Regions from separate parts of the Williamsia sp. Y853 genome, predicted to be linked through region 2. Evidence: riboswitches for the same ligand, from Rfam matches in the RefSeq annotation. Region 2 holds a riboswitch; the other holds the start of a gene.
The links. Region 2 has a riboswitch for cobalamin ahead of cobN (cobaltochelatase subunit CobN). Riboswitches for the same ligand answer to the same signal wherever they lie in the genome.
Positions count from the first base shown of each region.

Region 1: it holds a riboswitch for cobalamin, as region 2 does, so the genes downstream of both, AC1TPF_RS14460 (ABC transporter substrate-binding protein) here and cobN (cobaltochelatase subunit CobN) in region 2, are expected to answer to the same signal.

Region 1 covers NZ_JBXCJC010000002.1:524,774-536,856, reverse strand. The annotation lists gene AC1TPF_RS14475 (sensor histidine kinase) at 1-1,236, opposite strand, end outside; gene AC1TPF_RS14470 (hypothetical protein) at 1,304-1,642, opposite strand; gene AC1TPF_RS14465 (universal stress protein) at 1,950-2,822, shown strand; cobalamin riboswitch at 2,969-3,114, shown strand; gene AC1TPF_RS14460 (ABC transporter substrate-binding protein) at 3,237-4,202, shown strand; gene AC1TPF_RS14455 (FecCD family ABC transporter permease) at 4,256-5,260, shown strand; gene AC1TPF_RS14450 (ABC transporter ATP-binding protein) at 5,257-6,045, shown strand; gene AC1TPF_RS14445 (Atu4866 domain-containing protein) at 6,197-6,460, shown strand; gene AC1TPF_RS14440 (hotdog domain-containing protein) at 6,705-7,301, shown strand; gene AC1TPF_RS14435 (IF2 family translation initiation factor) at 7,320-8,000, opposite strand; gene AC1TPF_RS14430 (CsbD family protein) at 8,032-8,589, opposite strand; gene AC1TPF_RS14425 (acetyl-CoA hydrolase/transferase family protein) at 8,923-10,470, shown strand; gene AC1TPF_RS14420 (NtaA/DmoA family FMN-dependent monooxygenase) at 10,526-11,938, opposite strand; gene AC1TPF_RS14415 (LLM class flavin-dependent oxidoreductase) at 11,935-12,083, opposite strand, start outside.
Region 2 covers NZ_JBXCJC010000003.1:530,880-542,962, reverse strand. The annotation lists gene AC1TPF_RS18680 (polyprenol monophosphomannose synthase) at 1-500, opposite strand, end outside; gene lnt (apolipoprotein N-acyltransferase) at 484-2,121, opposite strand; gene AC1TPF_RS18670 (amidohydrolase) at 2,118-3,725, opposite strand; gene AC1TPF_RS18665 (FxsA family protein) at 3,792-4,334, opposite strand; gene cobN (cobaltochelatase subunit CobN) at 4,435-8,034, opposite strand; adenosylcobalamin (AdoCbl) riboswitch at 8,087-8,162, opposite strand; gene cobG (precorrin-3B synthase) at 8,277-9,404, shown strand; gene AC1TPF_RS18650 (precorrin-8X methylmutase) at 9,429-10,052, shown strand; gene AC1TPF_RS18645 (precorrin-2 C(20)-methyltransferase) at 10,049-11,557, shown strand; gene AC1TPF_RS18640 (cobalt-precorrin-6A reductase) at 11,542-12,083, opposite strand, start outside.

The DNA.
Region 1 (12,083 bases), on a different contig from region 2:
TAGCTCATCTGGAATGCCGGGGCCATCGTCGGAGATCTCGACTCGCACGGTTCGCCGGTGCTCGTCGACAACCATCCGCACCTCCACCTGCGTGGACGCGTAACGAATGGCGTTGTCAAGGACGTTGCGAAGCATGGACGAAAGTCGTTGTGGGTCACCGGCCACACGCGCGGGCACCAGGGTTGTCCGGATCGAGATGGCATGCGCCAGTTCGCTTCGCCGGACACCTTCGTCCACCACCTCATCGAGGTCGACGCCAACGCTCTTCAGTCGCAGACCCTGTTCGTCAGCGCCGGCCAGGAATAACAAGTCGGTGACCAGATCGCGCAAGCGGGTGACCTCCGGTTTGAGGATCTGATCCGCTGTCGCAACATCGATTGGCTCACCGGTCTTGATTGCCAGGTCGACGATGCCGACCAACGTCACCAGGGGGCTGCGTAACTCGTGCGAGGCGTCTCCCACAAACTGCAGCTGCCGCGAGTAACTGTTTTCAAGGCGGTCGATCATCGAATTCATCGTGTCGGCGAGTGCGGCGATCTCGTCTCCGGATTCGTCGACCGTTATCCGAGCGCTGAGGTCGGTCGTCGAGATTTGCGAGGCTTCGCGGCGGATCTTCTCGACCGGCTTGAGTGTCCGGCCGACCAACACATACACAAGCCACACCACCAGCGCGAGTACAAACGGGAAGAACGCGCACAGGAGAACGAAGACGAAGACCACGACTTTCCTCGCGCGGCCTTCAGACGCGGCGACCTCCACGCCGACATCGCCTTGCGCGGTCGAGACGCCGACAGCCACGCCTCGGTACTCGGTGTTGCCGCCGTCGAGTCGGACATCACCGAATGATCTCTGCTCGCCCGGTTGCGGAATAGACGGCTGCAGTGCAGATTCTGGATCCTCCGGTTTGCTCGTGGCCAGTACATGCCCGCTCGAGTCGACGATCTGGATCAGGTCGACCACGTCCGAAGTCGCCGGCAACGAGCGATCCACATCATCCACCGTGTTGCCGCGCAGGACAGCTATCACCTCTTGGGCCTTGGCTTCGGTTGCCCGGTCGGCGGCTTCCAGCAACGTTTGGCGCAAGATGAGCAGCATCGCAGCCGCGCCGACGGCCAGCGCGAACGCGACGAGCACCGATGCCACGAGCACGAGACGCCTGCGAACCCCGGTCGTTTGTCTGCGTAGCCACACGCGTGCAGGGGCGAACCTGATGGGCCGGGGGTTTTGACCGTCCATCGCCCCACCCTAGGTGGGGGAGCCGCTGTAGATCGGCGCCTGCGTCCGATCGCCTCATTTGAGGTGGCTACACCGCAATGCTGTCGGCTGGTTCTTCATTGCCGAGGTTGAGGCCACCGAAGTAGTGCGCAAGAAAGAAAGCCATCGCAACTCCGCCTGCGACTACGGCGGTCTCATCCCGGGCAGTTCTGGGACGCCGGCGCAGCAACGCGCTGCCGACAGCGAAGTTGATCGCGCCCCATCCGACATTCTCGATGGGGGAGGACAGCCCGACTCCCGGCGGTTTCGCGAACGGGGTGGGAAACCTCTGGCCGGTTATTCCTTTGACCGTGTGCGGGACAGTGTTGACGAGCAGGGCGCCCGCGATGAATCCCGAGATCGTCCCGGTCGTAGTGCGAGCAAACATCACGTGTTGTCTCCCTTGATGAGCTGGTGAGTCCGAGGCTACTGGAGGAACCGGACATCTGTTTTCTCCACGCGCAGAACGGATATCGGCCCGTCGTCGCACTGGATCAGTGGCATGACACGTGCGCGCGGCAGTCCTTGTTCGAGACCGCTGGTCGACCAGCGGTTGGACAACGCTCGTATCGGCTCAGAGCGAGCTGGACACGTTTCGATGTTTGGTTTGCGGTTCGCCTGCAACCGGCGACCAGATCGGCGATCGTGGAGTGACTGGACATGTTGGACGATCTCAGCTGCAAAGGGGACAGGCAATGGCTACGGTGAACGCGCCAATAGTAGTGGCAGTCGATGGCTCTGAGCACGGGCAAAACGCGCTGACGTGGGCTGTTGCCGCCGCTGAACGTGAAGGTCGGACGTTGCGGGTCGTCACGGCGGTCGGAACCATCGTGGCGGGCTACGCGCCGGGCGTGGTGATGACCCAAGACATCATCGACACCCTCCACGACGACGCCCAGCGCATCGTGGACATCGCTGTCGGTACGGTCAAAGCAGCCAATCCCGACGTCGCAGTCGGGGGACAGGTGTTCGACGGTAAACCCGCGCTCGTATTACGCGAGATCTCCAGCTCAGCGCACATGGTGGTGGTCGGCAGTCGGGGGATGGGCGGAGTCACCGGCCTGCTGCTCGGGTCTGTCAGCACCGACGTCTCCGCCCACGCCGACTGCCCCGTCGTCGTGGTCCCCCGTCGACCTCCCACAGCCGGCCCGGTGGTGGCAGGCGTCGACGGCTCTCCCAACTCGCAAGCAGCATTGACCCACGCCTTCATCCAAGCCGACGAACTGAACACCTCGCTGATCGTGGTGCATGCCGATCCAGGATTCTCCAGTGGCGGGAACGACGGACACCCCGAGGTCAGTCAGCAGGTCCACGATGAAGCCGCCGAGCGCCTCGGCGTACTGATGGCCGGCCACCGCGAGGACCATCCCGACGTTGCGGTCGAAACGCGCATCGCGGCCCAGGCCCCCGCGCCGTACCTCGTCGACACAGCCCGTGACGCTCAACTCATCGTGGTGGGAAGCCGCGGCCGCGGCGGGTTTCGCGGACTGCTCCTCGGCTCGGTCAGTCAGGCCATTCTCCACACCGCTTTCTGCCCGGTCATGGTTGTGCACGCCCCCACCAGGTGACCCGGTGGACTCCGACGATGCGGAAGGCTTCGAACCGGTTCGGAGACAAGTGTTCCCAATTGTCATCACTTTCCATTGATCGAGCTGAGATACGGCCGCCCGATCGAGGAGTGGACAGGCCCGCGGCGGAGGTGCCTGACGGCCGGCATGTCACTGCCGTATATGGTTGCCGAGGCCGTCCATGCGGCCACGATCAGCGAGGGAACCCGGTGTGAATCCGGGACTGACGCGCAACGGTAACGACCTCGAATGGGGTCGGAGTCCGGTTACTCACCGATCGGTCTAGAAGTTCCTCGGCTCCGCGACTGGGCCCTGATGTAGGAGTACCGCTTCATGCGCACATCTTGGCGGCACATTGGTGCCACCGCCCTTATGATCACCTCGGCCCTGCTCCTCTCGGCATGTTCGTCGACGATGGATGAACCGGTGTCGGAGACGATTTCAGACGGGTCCGCCTTTCCGCTGACCATCGAGAACTGCGGTCATACCGTCACCATCGACGCACCGCCGCAGCGCGCGGTGTCGCTGAACCAGGGGTCCACCGAGATCCTGCTCTCGCTCGGGCTCGCAGATCGGATGGTCGGCACCGCCACCTGGACCGATCCTGTTCGTGAGAACCTTGCCGACGACAACTCCCGCGTGCCGCGCCTGGCGGACAACAATCCGTCCTTCGAGGTGGTCCTCGACACCGAACCCGACTTCGTCTCAGCATCTTTCGGTGGCACACTCGGACAAGGTGGCGTCGCCGACCGCGACCAGTTCGACAAGCTCGGTGTGCCCAACTACCTCTCGCCCACAGACTGCGACGGCAAGACCGACGCGAGCGTGAATGCCGACGGTGCCCGCACCGACCCCCTGCGCATCGACACCGTCTACAAGGAGATCCGGGACCTCGCAGCCATTTTCGACGTCCGTGACCGCGGTGAGGCGTTTATCGCCGAACTGCAGCAACGGTTCGAGGCGGCAACGGGATCGGTGGACGCCGCGGGTGTGTCGTTGGCGTACTGGTTCGCCGACACCAAGACTCCCTATATGGCCGGATGCTGCGGTTCGTCGGGCATCATCACCAATTCTGTTGGCGCCGAGAACATATTCGCCGACACCACCAACGAATGGCCTCAGGTCAGCTGGGAGAGCATCCTCGACCGGGACCCCACCGCCCTCGTGCTCGCCGACCTCAGCCGGCGCAGCATCGACGGCGACGCCCTCGACAGCAAGATCGCATTCCTCGAATCGAACCCGGTTACCCAGCGGCTCACCGCCGTTCGCGACAAGCGGTACATTGTGCTCAACGGTGCCGATCTGAACCCGTCGATCCGCACCATCGACGGTGCGGAGAAGACCGCGGCCGCGCTCGAGCAGTGGGGACTGTCGCGCTGACCGCGGTCAGCACCCACCGCGAAGTCCGACCGGCACGGACCGATTCCCGACCGGTGCTCGGGATCCTCCTGTTGGTCGGTCTCGTGGTGCTGGCCGTGTCCATCGCCATCGTCATCACCATCGGACCCGCCAACCTGTCCGTAGGCGACGTATACGCGGTGGTGCTCGATCACCTCGGTCTCGGCAATTCGGGGGTGAGCAGGATCAAGGACGGCATCGTGTGGGAGCTTCGCCTCCCGCGCACACTGCTCGCGGCCGTCTGCGGTGCCGGCCTGGCGCTGTGCGGGACGATCATGCAGTCTTTGCTGCGCAATCCGCTCGCCGACCCGTTTGTCCTCGGCATCTCGTCCGGGGCGTCCACGGGCGCAGTGGTGATCGTTGTTCTCGGACTGGGCGCCGGAGCGGTGTCGCTGTCGGTGGGCGCGTTCCTCGGGGCGGTTCTCTCCTTCGCCCTTGTGATGCTGCTGGCCCTCGGCGCCGGCGGCGGAATGTCCCGGGTGGTGCTGGCCGGAGTGGCCTGTACACAACTGTTTTCGGCCTTGACGTCATTCATCGTGATCTCCTCGGCCGACGCCGAGCAAACCCGCGGTGTGCTGTTCTGGCTCCTCGGTTCGCTGTCCGGTGCCGACTGGACCAATGTCATGCTGTGTGGCACGGTCACCCTGATCGGCCTCCTGGTATGCCTGACGCAGTCGGCAGCGCTGGATGCCTTCACCTTCGGTAACACAGCTGCTGCGTCCCTCGGCATCTCGGTGCGCTGGGTCCGGGTGCTGCTGCTCGGCATCACGGCACTTGTCACCGCAACCCTGGTGAGTGCCGCCGGGGCGATCGGTTTCGTCGGTCTCGTATTACCGCACGCCGCCCGGTTCCTCGTCGGCCCCCGGCACAGTCGGCTGCTGCCCACCGCTGCGGTGGTCGGCGCGACCTTCATGGTGTGGGTTGATACGCTGGCCCGCACTGTTTTTGCGCCCCAGGAAGTTCCGGTCGGTGTCGTAACGGCCCTGATCGGTGTTCCGGCGTTCGCGCTCATCCTCGTCCGGATGAGGTCGAGCCAATGACCCTGTCTGCCAAAAACATTGAATGGAGCCGAGGCGGGCAGTTGGTGCTCGATGGAGTGTCCATCGACCCCGTGAAGGGTGAGACCATCGGTTTGCTCGGCCCGAACGGCTCCGGAAAGTCGTCACTGCTGCGGGTGCTCAGCGGCGTCGCGCATCCGGATGTGGGCCGCGTTCTCCTCGACGACATCGAGATCAGGAACCTGCGGCGACGTCAGATCGCCCGCCGGGTGGCAACGGTGGATCAGCACTCCGATACCGAGGTCGACATCACTGTCCTCGACATCGTGCGGCTCGGCCGCATTCCGCACCGTGGAGTGTTCGGTGGTGATGAGTCCGCAGATGATGTGGCCGTCGAGTTGGCGCTCAAGCGCACCGCGATGACGTCGAAGGCGAATCGACTGTGGCACAGCCTTTCCGGCGGTGAACGTCAGCGCGCTCAGATTGCGCGGGCTCTCGCCCAGGAGCCGGACGAATTGTTGCTGGACGAGCCGACCAACCACCTCGACATCCGGCATCAGCTCGACATCCTGGCCTTGGTGGCCGAACTCCCGCTCACCAGCTACATCGCGTTGCACGATCTCAATCTGGCGGCGATGTTCTGCGATCGGGTGATGGTCCTCGACCACGGGCGGGTTGTGGCCGTCGGCACCCCCGCCGAGGTGATCACCGCCGAGCTGGTGGAAAAGGTGTATCAGGTCCGGGCGTCCGTCTCCATCGACCCTGTCATCGGATACCCCGAGGTCACGTATCGGCCGCAATCGGCGAGCATCCCCGCGCCGGGTTGATCGAACCCAACTGAGTCCGGATTCGCAATTGAGCGTGGGTGCAATGCACCCACGCTCAATTGCAGGATTCGCCATATTCTCGAACCACCTCAACCGGATGTCGGCAGGTGGGAGGGAACGAGAAAGATATGGATTCACGGATGGGAGTGGCATGAGCAGCACATCGACGTCAGACCTCGACGTCGTCGGAATGTGGGTTACGGCAGACGGATACATACGTCAGGAATTGTTACCGAACGGGCGCTACGACGAGGCGCGAGGCAACACTCCCAGCGCTTACACGGGTACGTTTACCGTGATCGGCGCACATCTGGACTATCGCGACGACACCGGATTCACCGCGACCGGGGATGTTCGCGATGGTGTGTTGTACCACGAGCACCTGGTGCTCTATCGCGAGGAACAGACTTCATGAGTCTGTCCTCTCACCCGCATGTCGCTGCGATCGCCCCGACCTGTCTCTCCGACCGCTCGAGGTCGGTTGTCGCGCGATGAGCCCGGCGCCCGGCGACGTGCGGAGGTTGTTCAGTTATTGTCAATGGAATAATCATTCACTCGGACAGGGGTTTTCAATACTGCCCGGCGACGGATCGTCCGACCGTCGAGGTGTCTGCGGTTTCAATGGTTTTGCCGTGCTCAACGAAGGAACATAGTCGGAGATGACAGGTATCGAGAATGGGCGGGTGATCGGCGCGCCGTCCGCTGAGTTGAGCCCATTCGTGGAGTTGATGGACGCATTTCGCGAACTGCAGCAAACGCTTTGTGTGGTCGCGCCGTCGGCAGAGGTGGCACTGGCAGCGGCCGCCGCGCTTGAAGATGTGACTGCGTGGTTGAAGGACTTCGAGGTTCGTCCAGAAGATGATCGGCCCGCCCGGGAGCTCGCAATGCGGGGGATCGGGCATCCGGTGTTTGTCCCGTACCGCGCACACGATACGTCGGACACGACGCTCCTCGGATCCGTCACGTTCAGCTACGCGCACATGGGTGGGGGAGGTGCCGTGCATGGCGGTGTGGTCACGATGCTCTTCGATGACCTCCTCGGCATGTTCGTCGGCCGCAAAGGACTATTCGGTTCGCGTACTGCGTATTTGAAGGTTGACTATCGCAGTGCCACACCGGTCCACCAGGAACTGCGCGTGGACGCGGCGATAGACAGAATCGAAGGCCGGAAGACGTTCGTCACCGGAACCCTCTCCCACGGCGGCGTGGTGTGTGCGGTGGCTGACGCGCTGTTCGTGCAGCCGCAACCCGATTGACCGAAAGTCGCTGTGCGGTCAGTTTTTGTTGTCCGCGCGGTCAGCCTTGCGCTTGTCTTTTTCGGCGTCGGCGAGTTTCTCGATGTGATCGGCCTGGTCGCGTTTGGTTGCCGCGGCGTCCCGCTTGGCTGCTGCTTCCTTTGCTTTTGCTGCAGCGTCAGCGGTCGCTTTCAGTTCAGCCGCATTGATCTTGGCCTGCTCATCCCGCTTGGCGGCTTCGGCCTCTTGTTTGCGCTTGGCAGCGAGTTCGTCGGCCTGTCGCTCGGCCTCAGCGGTCCGTTGCCGAGCTTTCTCAGCGGCGGTTCGTTTGTCTTCTTCCGCCTGCCGTGCCGCCTCATTGATCTCTGCCTGCGTGGTTTCGCGTGCCACCTTCCGGTCTTCGACGGCGTTGTCGGCCTTGGCCTTCAATGTAGCGGCGGCCTGCTGACGCTTGCGCTCGGCTTCGGCCTCCAATTGCGCTGCGCGACCGAGGGCTTCGCTCCGTTTGGTGAGCGCGGATCCGCGTTTTTCGATCAATGGATCCCCCAGAAGATTCCCGACGGTCGAGTCGAGAACACCCAACGAGCGTTCGAACAGAAGCCGGGCGGCCGCCTCCGAATCCAGTCGCGACACGACTCTATCCTCGATGAGCTGCAACGGGATTCGGGCGATCCGGTACTGCGTACGTAGCACAACCAACGGTATTTCGGTGATGTTCATCTGCACTCTCCTCAACTTGTGTGTGGTCGCTCTACGGAAGGTCGGCTTGATCGGTGAGGCCGTCTGCCTGACGTCGCAACCGTTCGGCCTCCGCCCGGGCGCGGTCGGCCTCCGCCACCGATTCCTTGTGTTCGTCGACTGCATCGACAACATCATTTGCGGTCTCGGCGACCTCGACCCGCTCCTGCGCTCGCGCTTGCTGTTGTTTGGCCTTGGCTTCGAGCTCGGCCTGTGTCTGTTCGACCGTGAGCTTGTGCTGCTCCTGCTGCGCGGCCGCACCCTTCTGGGCCTGCTTCACCGTCTCGGCAACCCGCTCGGTCGTCGCGGTCTCGGCTTGCACCTCGGCCCGTTCCTGCGCGCTTTCAGCCCGGGCCTCGGCGGCTTCGTGCTGAGCCTTCTCGGCTTCCGCTTTGGCCAGGGCCTCCTCGGCGTTTGCTTCTTTGCGCTTCTGGGCCTGAGTTTGCTCGAGCTGCCCCTCCGCTGTCAGCGAATCGTTGCCGGTCACAGCGCCGGCCACTTCCTTTGCCTTGCCTTTGACCGAGTCGAAAAGGCCCTTGCGGGCTTGCTCAGCTCTGCTGTCGTCAGTCATGCTCACTCCCTCCATGGCATCGATAGGATGCTCACACGTTGAACCCCGGGTTCAGGTGTCCATTGATTGGTGGGGTTCCCCAAGCTGCTCGGTTCGAACCGGAAAGTCATCCAGCGTGTGACCACGGGCACATTCGGCGGCGGTGTTGGGGGTGTCCCCGCATCCAATATCCGCTCGACTTGTTCGCGTTCGCTGTGGTTGCAACTGGAGCGAACGCAGGTAGTTGGAGCAGATTTCCAATCGTAGATGGCCGGTTTCTTATATCACGCCGCATTGGTCCTGTCGCAGGAATCTGGGCAGATCGTCGTGAAGTGTGGTGCCTATTCTGTTGCCGTGACCACATCAGGGGAGCCCACGACCTCCGGTCGAATTCGAAGCACTGCGTTTGCTCCGAAAGTGATGTCCGCGGCTGACGCCGTGAAGTTCATTCATCCGGGTGAGACTGTCGCCATCAGTGGTTTTGGCAGTGCCGGCACACCCAAGGTCACCATCCCCGCCCTGGCGGCGCGCATCGAGCACACTCGCGGGCAAGGATCGACATTCACGATCAACCTCCTGACCGGCGCCTCCGTGTCCTCCGAGGCCGAGAAGGTTCTCTGCGAAATCGACGGAATCGCTCTGCGGATGCCGTACCAGGCGGAGGTGACGGCTCGTGGACGAATCAACGATGGCCGCATGGACTACGTCGACATCCACCTCTCGCACGTCGCGCAGCAGGTGTGGGAGGGCTACTACGGCAATGTGGATGTGGCCATCGTCGAGATCGCAGGCATCACCGAGTCGGGTGAACTGATCCCCGCCGCCTCGATCGGCAACAACAAGACCTGGCTCGACGTCGCAGACAAGATCATCCTCGAGGTCAACTCCTGGGTGCCCGAGGCGATGGAAGGCATGCACGACGTCTATTACGGCACCGCGCTGCCGCCGAATCGCAAGCCCCTCGAGATCACCCATGTCGAGGACCGCATCGGCCAGACAACATTCCGGGTTGATCCGTCCAAGGTCGTTGCGGTCGTCGAGACCAACTGCCGCGACAGTGCCAGCCCCGTGACCGCGCCCGACGCCGTCAGTGAGGCCATCGCCGACCACGTCCTGGATTTTCTCGACTACGAGGTGCGCGCAGGTCGCTTGCCTGCCGACACACTCCTCCCGCTGCAGGCCGGTATCGGAAACGTTGCCAACGCAGTGCTCGGTGGCTTGGACAGGGGGCCGTACAAAGGTCTGAACTGTTACTCCGAGGTCCTTCAGGACGGCATGCTGCGTCTGATCAAGGACGGAACCGTCGCCCATGCGTCGTCGACGGCCCTGGTCCTGAGTGAAGCCGGCATGGAAGAGCTGACCTCGAACGTCGACTTCTATCGGACTCGCATCACCTTGCGTTCGCAAGAGATCAGCAACCATCCCGAGGTGATCCGTCGTCTCGGCATCATTGCGATGAACGGCATGCTCGAAGCCGACATCTACGGCAACGTGAACTCGACGCACATCATGGGCACGAAGATCATGAACGGCATCGGCGGGTCGGGCGACTTCACCCGCAACGGCTACGTATCCATGTTCCTGAGCCCGTCGACGGCTCGCGGTGGTGCCATCTCCGCAATCGTCCCGATGGTCCCGCACATCGACCACACCGAACATGACACCCAGGTGATTGTCACCGAGCAGGGTTTGGCAGATCTGCGCGGCCTGTCGCCGCGACGTCGGGCACGACTGATCATCGACAACTGCGCGCACCCCGAGTTCCGCCCGTTGCTGCACGACTATCTGTCGCGCGCCGAGGCTATGCCCGGTGCGGGACAGACGCCCCACCTACTGGGTGAGGCCTTCGCGTTCCATCAGCGCTACCTCGACACCGGTTCGATGCGGCTGTCCCAGGTCTGAACTGCTCATACGGCTGATCCAAGAACAGATCGCGGTCGAAAGACGGGGGTCGCGCTCACGCGTCAACCGTGCGAGCGAGTGAGTTTTCGTGAGCTTCCGCCCAGTTGGTTGGGCCGTCGATGAACGCTCCGCGGTAGGCGGCGGCGGGGTGTCGATCGCTCAAACGGTCGGCTCCGAAGAGCTTCTTACGCAGAGTTCCCTCGGCGTAATCACTCTGGGCAAGGCCGCGCTCGCGTAACACCGGCAACACCTTGTCTGCGAACTCCTCGAAAGTCCCTGGTATCACCCAGTTTATGACGTTGATGCCGTCGACACCGGCCGCCTGCCAGAGTTCCAGTGCGTCTGCGATCTGCTCCGGCGTGCCCACCACGACGGTGTCCTTCAGTCGCTGGAGCGACATGTCCCCCACGGTGGGCTCTCGGTCGACGATGTGCTGACGCGCGTAATCCAGGAACCCTTGCATGGTATTGGTCTGGATTTCGCTCAGGGGCGTGTCGGCGGGGTAGACACGCCCGTCCGGGTCGACGATGGCCATGTGTGCGGCGTAGCCGTCGGAGCTCGCGAACTGCTGGTAGTACTCGAACTTCTCGTTCGCTTCGTGCTCGGTGTCGCCGACGACAAAACTGAGACCTTGGTGGAAGGTGATGTCATCGGGGTTCCTACCGAATGACACCGCCAATGCCCGGGTCTCTTCGATCTGTTGGCGCGCGACCTCGGGCGTCGGAGCCACCAGGAAAACTGCTTCGGCATTTCGTGCCGCGAAGGCGCGGCCGGGGCCCGATGATCCGGCCTGGAAGAGGACGGGGGTGCGCTGCGGCGAGGGGGAGGGGAGGAATGGTCCTTCGACCCGGTAGCGCTCACCGGAATGAAAGATCTTGTGCACCTTGGACGGATCCGCATGCAGACTCCCGGCCTTGTCGCCGAGCAGCGCATCGTCATCCCACGATCCCTCCCAGAGCTTGTAGACGACGTCGACATATTCGTCGGCCCAGCGGTAACGCTCGCCGTGGTCTTCCAGGGACTCGTATCCGAAGTTGCGATAGCCGTTGTCCTGGGTGCCGGTCACGATGTTCCAGGCAATCCGCCCCTTGCTGACGTGGTCCAGCGTGGCGAGCTGGCGGGCAAAGTTGGTCGGATGCTGTTGGAACACATTGGACGTCACTGCGAGTCCGAGGTTCTTGGTGTGCGTCGCCAGTGCCGCGACCAGCACGGTTGGATCGTTGCTGGGAATCTGCAGACCCTCGCGCAGGTACACCGAATAGTCGGCCTCGGAATCGCCGTACAGGCCTGAGACATCAGCGAAAAAGATCGAGTCGAACTTGGCTGCTTCCAGGGTCTTGGCGAGATCGATCCAGGTTTCGACGTCGTTGAAATTGCTTTGCTGCGCATCCGGCCTGCGCCACTGTCCGTGGTGGATGTGGCTGGTCGTGTTCATGACAAACGCATTGAAGAAGAGGCGGTTGGTCATTGGGTGCTCCTGCTGTCGGTAATGGGAAGGTGATGAGCGCGGTGGCTTTCCGGCAGGAACGGTCCCCGCTCGAAAAGTTTCTCCCGCAGGGTCCCGGGGGCGTATTCACGCTGAACCAGTCCGCGGTCTTGCAGTACGGGGACAA
Region 2 (12,083 bases):
CGCGAATAGATATTGCCGCCGCGGGACAGGATCTCCCGGCGTCGCGGCCAGTTCACGACGGTGCCACCGGGGACATAGCGTGAGCCGATGACCAGATCGGCGCCGGCGTTGACCCGGTCGAGCAGGCGATGCAGCTCCTCGGGAGCGTGACTGCCGTCGGCGTCCATCTCGACCAGGACCGCGTAGTCGCGGGCCAGACCCCATTTGAAGCCGTCGATATAGGCGGCACCCAGACCGTTCTTCACGGAGCGGTGCATCACATGGATTCGTCCGTCACCGTCGGCTGCGGCCAGTTCGTCGGCGAGATCGCCGGTACCGTCCGGGCTGCTGTCGTCCACGATGAGAATGTGCACCGACGGCTGGGTCGCCTGGACCCGCTTGACGATCAGCGGCAGATTCTCGATCTCGTTGAAGGTCGGAATGATCACCAGGGTTCCCGCCCCGTCCGTCCCCACGACCGGACCGGTTGTGCGTGAGTTGTCCTCAGGCCCCGTCACCATGCTCCTCCTTTGACCATCCCCGTAACCTAATGCCTTGTACCACCAGGACCAAAAAACCGCAGACCGTCAAGAGTACGGCCAGACGCTCGGGCCACGGTCCGATCTTGGTGGCCACCGTCTCGTCGGTGTGCAGCGGAATCGACTCCACCAACATCGCCGGCTCGAAGAATCCGCTGCGTGCGGTGGTGTGCCCGTCGGGCGCGATGATGGCGCTGACGCCGCTCGTGGCCGCGACGACCACTGCACGTCCGTGTTCGACCGCTCGCAGCTGTGACATTGCCAGCTGTTGATAGGTCATCTGCGTGCGCCCGAAGGTGGCGTTGTTGGTGGGTACCGACAGGAACTCCGCACCCGACTGGACAGCTTTGCGCGCTGACCGGTCGAAGGCGATTTCCCAACACGTCGATACACCCACCCTCACGGTTTCACCGCTGTTGGTTTCGACATCGACAACACCAGGGCCGGTGCCCGGTTTGAAGTTGCCCGCAGACTCGGCGTACGACGAGAAATGCGTGAAAAAGCTTCGCCAGGGCAGATATTCGCCGAAGGGCTGGATGATCTGCTTGTCGTAACGGCCTTGGATCTGACGACCGTCCGATGCCTGGCGACCATCCCACACCAGCACGGTGTTCGTGGGCCTGCCATCGGGATTTCGAACCAGTGTTCCGACCAGGATCGGGGCATCGACCGCGACGGATGCCATCGTGATCAGTTCGGCGGCGTCCTCGTTGGTCGTGGGATCGATGTCGGATGCGTTCTCCGGCCAGATCACGATGTCCGGCTGCGGTTGTTCACCAGCCCGCACCGCAGCGGCCAGAGCCATGGTTTCGCGCACGTGGTTGTCGAGCACGGCTCGGCGTTGCTCATTGAAATCAAGGCCAAGGCGCGGCACATTGCCCTGAATGGCGGCGACGGTGATCTGGTTGTCGGAACTGTTGCGTGAATCCACGGAGGGCCACAGGAACGCCGCCACGATCGGGGTGATCAGCGTCATGATCAGCGCCGGAACCAGCCGATTCCACTGCCGCGGCGCGGTGGCGGCCCACATCAACACCGCTGCCAAGCCGGCACCACTCAACGCCACGGAGAAGGACACCAGCGGCGCCCCGCCAAGCGAGGCCAGGGACACCATCGGACCACCGAGCTGTCCGAATGCGGCACGGCCCCATGGGAAACCGCCGAAGGGAAATGACGAGCGGGCCCATTCGACGGTGACCCATGCCAACGCGAACCACAGCGGCCAGGCAGGCAACCGGAGCAGGCGGACGGCGAGGACCCCGAACAACCCGGTGTACAGCGACATCACCACTGCCAACGCCACCCACGGCAACGGGCCGACGTAGACGCCGATCCACGGCAGCAACGGGAGGAAGAAGCCGAGCCCGTACGCGAAGCCGTGCAAGAAGCCGTCACGGAATCGGGTGACGTCCTTGAGGGACAGGGCCAGCACCATCAGTGAGGCAATGCCCAGAAACCAGAGATTGCGAGGCGGGAAGGCCGCCCACATCAACAGACCACCGACCGCGGCGGTAACCGTCCGTAGGACCAACGGCGCGCGGACAAAAGCGCCTAGCCGGGCCGAGAGCGCCGACCCGCGTGATTCAACCGTGCCAGGGGTCACCGGGCGGCCCTGTCGTAAATCGCTCGTCCGGCGCGGACGGTGCGCACACAGTCCGGGAGTTTGCGTCCGGGTCGCAGATCGGGCAGCGCCGGTACGCGTGATCGTGGGTCGGTGGACCACCGCGCCACCTGGGGGTCGGCCGACCCCGCCACGACCAGTTCTTCGACCTCCCACACCGCGTAGTCGGCAGGCGCGCCCGGAACCAGCGTCCCGGCAACACCGTCGCGGTGACCGCCGGCCCGCCAGGCGCCGCGGGTCGAGGCGGCAAAGGCGGCGCGCGCCGAGATCGCGCTGGTCGGGTTGTTGTGATTGGAGGCGGCGGCGATGGCAGCCCACGGGCGCATCGATGTCACTGGTGCATCCGAGCTGAAGGACAGGCCAACACCCGCTTTGGCGAGTTGCGCGAAGTTGTTGAGCGATCGGCCACGTTCGGCACCGAGACGCTGTTCGTAGAGCTGGCCGGGGCCACCCCACAGGGCATCGAACAGCGGTTGCATGCTGGCGATCATGCCGCCCGCAGCCAGGATGGTGGCGTGGTCCGAGGTGACCATCTCGGCGTGTTCGATGCGGTGGCCCAGGCGCGCGAGCGCCGGACCGCCGAACTCGGCGGCAACATCGGCAACCGCCTGAACCAGCACGTCCATCGCCGCGTCCCCGATCACATGGAATCCCGACTGGATGCCGGCCTCGGTGCAGGCACGCAGATGGGTGGTCACGGTCTGCGCGTCGAGATAGCCGACGCCACACGTGTCGGCGTCGACGTAGGGCTCGCGAAGGAGCGCCGTGTGAGAACCGATCGCGCCGTCTATGAACAGGTCGCCGCCAAGCGCATGGGCGCGGGTCGACTCGATCAACGCCAATGCTTCTGCGGTATCGGATACCGCAGCGCCCCAGTAACGGCGGATCTCGACATCGTGTGCGAGATCGGCCAGCGAGAGGAAGTCGTCGAGTCCGCTGATGTCGGGTCCACCGTTTTCGTGGACGGCGACAATCCCGTTCGCGGCGGCATCGTCGAGCGCTGCCTGCTGGGCGCGATTGCGTCCGGTGGTACTCAGCAGCGCGCGGGCCGCACCGCGCACCCGATGGTGGGCGTCAGCGGTCAGCGGACCCTGCGGGTCGTACCCGAAGGCGCCGGTCAACCCGTCGGCGCGGATGCGCAAAGCGGTTGATGCGACTGCGGAATGTTCGTCGATCCGGGCCAGATACACCGGACGATCTCCGACTACGGCATCGATGTCCGCTGTCGAGGGATGTCCGTCCGGCCATGTCGACTCGTCCCAGCCCAACCCCCAGATGAGGTCGGTGTCGGTGTGTTCGGCGTTGTACCGGCGCAACCTCGCGAGGCAGTCTTCACGGCTGACCGCATCGCTGAGGTCGAGTCCGCGCAGGGCGAGCCCCGTCGACGTGAGGTGAACATGAGAATCGACGAACGCGGGTGCAACAAGTGCCCCGTCGAGGTCGATGACTTCAGCATTGGGGTGCAGTACACGTCCGACCGGATCCGAACCGACCCAGACGACCACGCCGTTTTCGATCGCAATAGCAGTTGCATCGGGGGCCACCGGCGAATAAATGTGCCCGCCGATCAGCAGTTGACTCTCCACGACCGTCCAGTCTGCCTGCCGGACGGTGGCGGGCTGTTGTCAGGGTTACCGACAGGGGTACAAGGATCAGAGGTCGGGGTGCGACTTGGGCAGTTGACGACGGGTCGGGTCGTGGTCGGCCGGGCCGTAGGTGGTGTCGACAACCTGTCCGTCGACAACGGTGACACCGGCCATCCCGCGGCCATATCGCGCGTAGCCCTCCATCGCGCCGACGACCTTGCGGGTACCGACCGCGATGACCAGTGGGCGCAGGACCATTCGAACAGGCTTGAGCAGCAACAGGATACCGATGACGGTGGTGACCAGACCGGGTACGACCATCGCGATGGTCGCACCGGCCAGCAGTGCGGTGTCAGCGACCGGTGCTGCCGATCCGGCAGGACCGGCAGGCGCTCCCGCAGCAGCGTTCTGTCCGGCGGCGCGGAGATTGGCGAGGACCTTGGCACCTTGGCGGCGGAGCAACCAGAAGCCGAGGAGCATCGTGGCGATCACCAGCAGGACCGCCCACGCGAAACCGATCGCAAAACAAAGCCCCACGAAGGCGGCTATTTCTATCGCCACGTAGGTGAGAAAGAGTGCGAGCTTCATGAGATCAACCATCCTGGTCATCGGCAGTGCGTACACAGAGTCAACGATCAGGCCGCCCGATTTTCTCCCGATCCCCCGAATTCAATCGCACCAGGCGCGATGGCTTCGAACTCGGGTCGTCTCAGGCCCCCTCGATGTCGCCTTCGGTCTCGAGAAACACCCGCCGCAGTTCATCGAGCATCTGCGGTGGAGGTGCCGACCACATCTCGCGCTGCGCCGCCTCCAGGAGACGTTCGGCGATGCCGTGCAGCGCCCAGGGGTTGGACTTGTTCATGAACTCCTGGTTGGCCTCGTCGAGCACGTACGACTCGGTCAGCTGCTCGTACATCCAGTCGGCCATCACGTTGGTGGTGGCGTCGTAGCCGAATAGGTAGTCAACCGTGGCGGCCATCTCGAATGCGCCCTTGTAGCCATGGCGCTGCATCGCGGCGATCCAACGCGGGTTGACCACGCGGGCCCGGAAGACCCGCGTGGTCTCTTCCGACAGGGTGCGCGTGCGAACGTTGTCCGGGCTGGTGCTGTCGCCGATGTAGGCCTCGGGATCCTTGCCGGTCAATGCCCGGACCGTGGCGACCATGCCACCGTGGTACTGGAAGTAGTCGTCGGAATCGGCGATGTCGTGTTCGCGGGTGTCGGTGTTCTTGGCGGCGACGGCAATGCGCCGGTATGCCGATCGCATGTCGTCGACCGCGGCCACACCTTCACGTCCGCGGCCATACGCGTAACCACCCCAGGCGGTGTACACCTCGGCCAGATCGGCATCGCTGCGCCAGTCCTTGGAGTCGATCAGTTGGAGCAGGCCTGCGCCGTAGGTTCCGGGCTTCGACCCGAAAATACGACTGGTGGCGCGGTCGACGTCGCCGTGGTCGGCAACGTCGGAACGCGCATGGGCGGCAACGTAGTTCGACTCGTCGGGTTCGTCGAGTGCGGCGATCATCCGGACGGCATCGTCGAGGATCGTGATCACATGTGGGAAGGCGTCCCGGAAGAATCCGGAGATGCGCACCGTGACATCGATACGGGGACGGCCGAGTTCGGCGAGGCTGATCAGGTCCAGTTTTGTCACCCGGCGCGACGCCTCATCCCAGATCGGCATCACCCCGAGGAGTGCGAGAACCTCGGCGATGTCGTCGCCGGACGTGCGCATCGCGCTGGTCCCCCACACCGACAAGCCCACGGACTTCGGATACTCGCCGTGGTCCGAGAGATAGCGCGCCAGAAGCGAATCCGCCATCGCGCGGCCGGTCTCCCAGGCAAGTTTCGACGGTACAGCCTTCGGGTCGACCGAATAGAAGTTGCGGCCGGTCGGCAATACGTTGATCAGTCCACGTAGTGGTGATCCGCTCGGCCCGGCAGGGATGAATCCACCACCGAGCGCGTGGAGAATCCGTGGGACCTCCTGATCGGTTTGGCGGAGCCGAGGAACGATCTCGGAGCCTGCGAAGTCGAGGATCTTGCGAACATCGGCCGGGTGACCTTCGGCGACAGTGGCGATGGTCGCGGCGTCCCAGTTGCCCTTGGCGCAACCCGCCACCAATTCCCGGGCGATCGCTTCGATGCTGTCGGTGGCGTTGCGGCCTGCGGTTCCGTCTTCGGTGAGCCCCAATGCTTCTCGAAGTCCGGGAAGGCTCTGCGTTCCGCCCCACAATTGCCGGGCGCGCAACATTGCCAGCACCAGATCGACCTCGACATCACCTGCCGGTGGCTGTCCGAGGATGTGGAGTCCGTCGCGGATCTGAACGTCTTTGATCTCGCACAGCCAACCGTCGACGTGCAACAGCATGTCGTCGAAGACGTCTTCCTCGGGACGCTCCGACAACCCGAGATCATGATCCATCTTCGCGGCCTGCAAGAGGGTCCAGATCTGCTGGCGGATCGCCGGGAGTTTGTTCGGGTCGAGCGCGGAAATGTTGGCGTGCTCGTCGAGCAGTTGCTCCAAACGCGAGATGTCGCCGTAACTTTCGGCCCGTGCCATCGGCGGGATCAGGTGATCGACCAGCGTGGCGTGCGCCCGGCGCTTCGCCTGGGTGCCTTCGCCCGGATCGTTCACCAGGAACGGATAGATCATCGGCAGATCCCCGATGGCGGCATCGGTGCCACACGAGGCCGACATACCCAGTGTCTTGCCCGGCAGCCATTCGAGGTTGCCGTGCTTGCCGACATGGACGACGGCGTCGGCGGCAAAGTGATCGTGCGACGACAACCAGCGATAACACGCCAGATAGTGATGACTCGGCGGCAGATCCGGGTCGTGATAGATCGCAACCGGGTTCTCACCGAAGCCGCGTGGTGGTTGGACCATCAGCACGATGTTCCCGAATTGCATTGCCGCGATCACGATATCGCCGTCCGGATTGACCGAGCGGTCGACGAACAGTTCGCCGGGGGCCGGCCCCCAGTGTTCGATCATCGTCGTCCGGAGGTCTTCGGGCAGCGTGCCGAACCAGTCGCGGTAGTCCGCCGCTGACAGCCGGATCGGGTTGGCTGCCAACGCTTCTTCGGTGAGCCAGTCGGGATCTTGTCCACCGGCGGCGATCAGCGTGTGGATCAGTGTGTCCGAATCGTTCTCGGCCAGACCGGGAACCGAGCCGTCGCCGGATTCCGGTCCGATGTCGTAGCCCGCGTCCCGCATGGCCTCGAGCAATCGGAGCAGACTCTGTGGGGTGTCGAGCCCCACTGCGTTCCCGATCCGAGCATGTTTGGTCGGGTATGCAGACAACATCACGGCAACCCGGCGATCAGCCGGTGCGATGTGCCGAAGTAGCCCGTGGCGCACAGCGATTCCGGCGACTCGTGCACACCGTTCGGAATCCGGGCGGTACCAGGGCAGGCCGTCTTCACCGATCTCCTTGAACGAGAACGGAACCGTGATGATCCGTCCGTCGAACTCGGGTACCGCAACCTGCGTGGCGACGTCCAATGGGGACATGCCATCGTCGTTCGCCGCCCATCCGGCACGGGACGATGTCAGGCACAGTCCCTGCAGGATCGGGATGTCCAGACGGGCGAGTTGTTCGATGTTCCAGTTCTCGTCGTCGCCACCGGCCGACGCGGTGGCAGGCGTCGTACCCCCGGCGGCAAGCACCGTGACCACCAGCGCATCGGCCACCGCAAGCTGTTCGAGCAGATCATCGGGCGCGGTCCGCAGCGACGCGCAGAAGATCGGCAGTGCCCGGCCGCCCTTGTCCTCGATCGCGTCGCAGAGTGCGTTGATGTAAGCGGTGTTGCCTGCCAGATGCTGGGCTCGGTAGTACAGAACCGCGATCGTCGGCCCGCTGGTCTCGACCCGGGGTTTGCGTTCCAGAATCCCCCACTGCGCGGTGGTTGCCGGAGAACTGAACCCGTGGCCGGTGAGCAGCAGGGTGTCCGACAAAAACGCGTGGAGGTTCGCGAGATTGTCCGGTCCGCCCTGGGCCAGGTAGTTGTGTGCGTCGGCGGCGACCCCGGGAGCGACCGTCGACATCGACATCAGATCGGGATCGGGCAGCTGTTCACCGGAGAGCACCACGGTCGGCAACCCGGCGGCGATCACCGCGTCCAGGCCCTGTTCCCACATCCGGCGGCCACCGAGAATCCGCACAACCACCAGGTCGGCCCCGTTCAGGAGTCGAGGTAGGTCTTCATCGACGAGAAGACGTGACGGGTTCGCGAGGCGATAGTCGGCGCCGCTCGCCTTGGCCGTCAGCAGATCCGTGTCCGATGTGGACAGCAGCAAGATCACGAGGACCTCCTTGCCGGGAATGCGCGCCCGGCGGTTGGGGTGTAGCAGCGGAGCAACAAGGGTCTGACTTGGGGTTTCCCCATTACAGTGGCGCGACCGTGCCGGATTCTCACCGGCTTCCTCGTTGCGGAATTGCATCAGCATATAAGACCGGCAATTCCAAGTGATCCGACGGCGATGAGTCGGGCAACTGACCGCCACCGAGCGGTGGAAAGTTGATCGGCGCCAGTACCGTGGAACGCATGAGTCGACCGTCCGATCGTTGCCCCGGTGTGTTCTCGGCGCATCCGGCAGCAGATGGCCATCTGGCTCGGATCCGGCTGCCCGGCGGTCTGATCACCCCGATCCAGATGCAATCCCTGGTAGGGGTGGCGGATGACTTCGGCGACGGTCATCTCGAATTGACCTCGCGCGGCAACGTCCAACTGCGTGGGATCGCCGACGTGGACGGTGCCGGCGAACGCATACTCGAGGCCGGCCTGATCCCGTCTCCCAGTCACGAGCGGGTCCGCAACCTGCAGCTTTCAGCATTGACGGGGCGGCGCGGAGGGCTGATCGATGCGCGGCCGATCCTGGACGACTTCGACATCCGCCTGCAGTCCGACCCGGTGCTGGCGAGTCTCCCGGGCCGGATCCTGTTCGGCGTCGACGACGGGCGTGGCGACATCCTCGCCCAGGGTCCCGACATCGGTGTGCTGGCGATCGATGATCGAGCGTTTGACGTGCTCATCGGCGGAAAGCCGACCGGACGTCGGGTCTCGGCAGATGATGCCGCGGCCCTCATGATCGACCTGGCGCATGCGTTTCTGGCTGACCGGTCCGACGAATGGCGCGTGCAGGATGTTGCCGATCGGACCACCATCGACAACATCTTGGCGACACTGCAGACAACTGGTGAATACCCGAGGTCAGAGCCTATTTCGGAACCACGGGTGGGTTGGTTGACGCAGGATCACGACGACCTGGTGGCACTCGGTTCGGTGGTCGCGCATGGACGGGTCCCGGCGCGAGTCGGCGAGTTCCTGGCTGCCATCGAACGCGACATCTACCTGACGCCGCAAAAAGAGATCCTGATCGTTGACCTGTCAGAAGGCATGGCCGACACCGTACTTCGGGTGATGGCACCGATGGGCCTGATCTTCGACGAGAGTTCACCATGGACCAAGGTCACCGACTGCACCGGATCACCCGGCTGCGACAAATCGCATGCCGATGTCCGTCGGGATTTGGAACTGCACCTGACGTCAGATGACGTCGCGGTCGACGACCGTGAGCACTGGGTCGGCTGCGAACGCGGGTGCGGTTCGCCTCAAGAGAACCATCTTCGGGTCGAAGCCACAGCGACGGGGTACAAGCGTCGCCGACTCTGATCGGCATCTATGGTGGCGAGCACTATGTACACCTACATTCGAGACGGCGCCGAGATCTACCGGCAGTCATTCGCGACAATTCGTGCCGAATCCGACCTCACCATGTTCGACGATGACCTGTCGCAGGTGGTTGTCCGGATGATCCATGCCTGCGGTCAGGTCGATCTGACCGCCGACGTGCGAGCCAGTGCAGGTCTGGTGACCGCGGCCCGCACGGCGATGGAAGCCGGAGCGCCGATCCTCTGCGATGCGAACATGGTCGCGTCCGGCGTGACCCGCAAGCGGTTGCCCGCAGACAACGATGTGCTCTGTCTACTCGGCGACAGTCGGGTCCCGGACTTGGCTGCGGAACTGGAGACCACAAGAACCGCTGCTGCGGTGGACCTTTGGCGACCGATGCTCGAGGGATCCGTGGTTGCGATCGGCAACGCGCCAACCGCGCTCTTTGCGCTCCTGGAGCTGATCGATGCAGGCGGACCACGGCCGGCTGCGGTCATCGGCGCGCCGGTTGGATTCATCGGCGCTGCGGAATCCTGTGCAGCGCTTGCCGATCGAAACGATCTCGAGTACTTGACGGTACTCGGCCGTCGCGGCGGGTCGGCGATCACCGCCGCCGCTCTCAACGCACTTGCCTCGAAGGTGGAATGACGATGACCAGCAGTGGAAAATTGTGGGGCGTGGGCTTGGGGCCCGGTGACAGCGAACTGGTCACCGTGAAGGCCGCCCGCGTCATCGGCGAGGCTGATGTGATCGCGTATCACTGTGCCCGCCATGGTCGTTCGATCGCCCGGTCGGTGGCCCAGCCGTACCTTCGGGAAGGTCAGCTCGAGGAACGGCTGATGTACCCGGTCACCACCGAGACCACCGATCACCCCGGTGGCTATCGTGGCGCGCTCGACGACTTCTATGCAGATGCCGCGGAAGTCCTCGCCGCGCATCTGCGTGCGGGACGTTCGGTGGCGTTGCTGGCCGAAGGTGACCCACTTTTCTACAGCTCGTACATGCACATGCACAAGAGGCTGACCGAGCGTTTCGACACCGAGATCATCCCGGGTGTCACGTCTGTGAGCGCTTCGGCAGCCGCCACCGGTATGCCATTGGTCGAAGCCGAGGAGACCCTGACCGTGCTGCCGGGCACGCTTCCCAAGGCAGAACTCGTCCGTCGACTGCGTGACAGCGATGCGGTGGCGATCATGAAACTCGGCCGGACATTCCCGGAAGTAGTTGCAGCGCTGCGCGAATCCGGTGTCATCGACCGGGCGTGGTATGTCGAACGCGCCTCGACGGGTGCGCAGAAGGTCATGCCCGTGGTCGACGTCGACGCATCGACGGTGCCGTACTTTTCGATGGTCGTCATTCCCGGTGAGCTCAACAACGCGCAACCATCTGCACCTGTGGCCGGCGCAGCCGGTGAGGTTGTTGTCGTCGGCTTGGGACCTGGCGCCGACCGGTGGACCACCCCGGAAGTGCGTGCGGAGCTGGCGAAGGCGACCGATCTGGTGGGCTACAAGACCTATCTCGACAGGGTGACTCCCCGACCCGGACAACGTATGCATGCCAGTGACAACCGTGTGGAGTCCGAACGGGCCTGCATGGCACTGGATCTGGCAAAGAATGGCGCCCGGGTGGTAGTGGTGTCCTCGGGCGATCCTGGCGTGTTTGCGATGGCGGCAGCAGTCGTCGAAGAAGCAGCGGACCCGCAATGGCGCGACGTTCCCGTGCGGGTGGTGCCCGGAGTGACCGCGGCCAACGCCGTCGCAAGCCTTGCGGGCGCTCCGCTCGGACATGACTATGCGGTGATCTCCTTGTCCGACCGCCTCAAAAGCTGGGATGTGATCACGGCGCGGGTGCGGGCTGCACTGGCCGCGGATCTGGTGCTCGCGATTTACAACCCCGGATCGGTCAGCAGGAATTGGCAAGTCGCGGAACTCAAGGACATCGTTCTGGAGTCCAAGGACCCGTCAACGCCGATCATCCTGGGACGCGACGTGGGTGGCCCCGAGCAGTCGGTGGTGATCACTACCGTCGGGGAGTTCGATCCTGTCGTGGTCGACATGCGGACGCTGCTGATAATCGGTTCGTCGACCACAACGGTCGTCGACCGAGTCGGAGGCCCGGTGGCGTTCACCAATCGCCGCTACGAGAGCAGCTGACGAACCCAGACTGCGGCGGCGGAAGCCGTTTCGACGGTTTCGCCGCCGGGTGGGGTAGGTCGCCGAACCATGACGACCGGCAGTGAGAGTTGCCGCGCTGCTTCAAGTTTCGCCTGAACCAGCGGACCACCACTGTTCTTCGTGACGACCACGTCGATGCGGTGTTCACGCATCAGGGCAAGTTCGCCGTCGACGGTGTACGGCCCGCGGCTACGGATGATCTGATGCTGCGCTGGTATCGCTCGCTCGGGTGGGTCGACGAGGCGGATCAGAAACCAGGCGTCGTCGATGTCAGCGAAGGCGTCTACATCCTGGCGACCGGTGGTGAGGAAGACTCGGGGACTTCCCGGTTCGCCCGCCAACTCCGCCACGGTCCTGGCGGCTCCGGCGATGTCGGGTACGTCGATCCAGCGATCCCCCGGTTGCGAGAGCCATTCGGGGCGTCGCAAGGTCAGCATCGGTATATCGACTTCTGTTGTTGCGGTAACGGCGTTGGCTGAGATCTGACGGGCAAACGGGTGGGTCG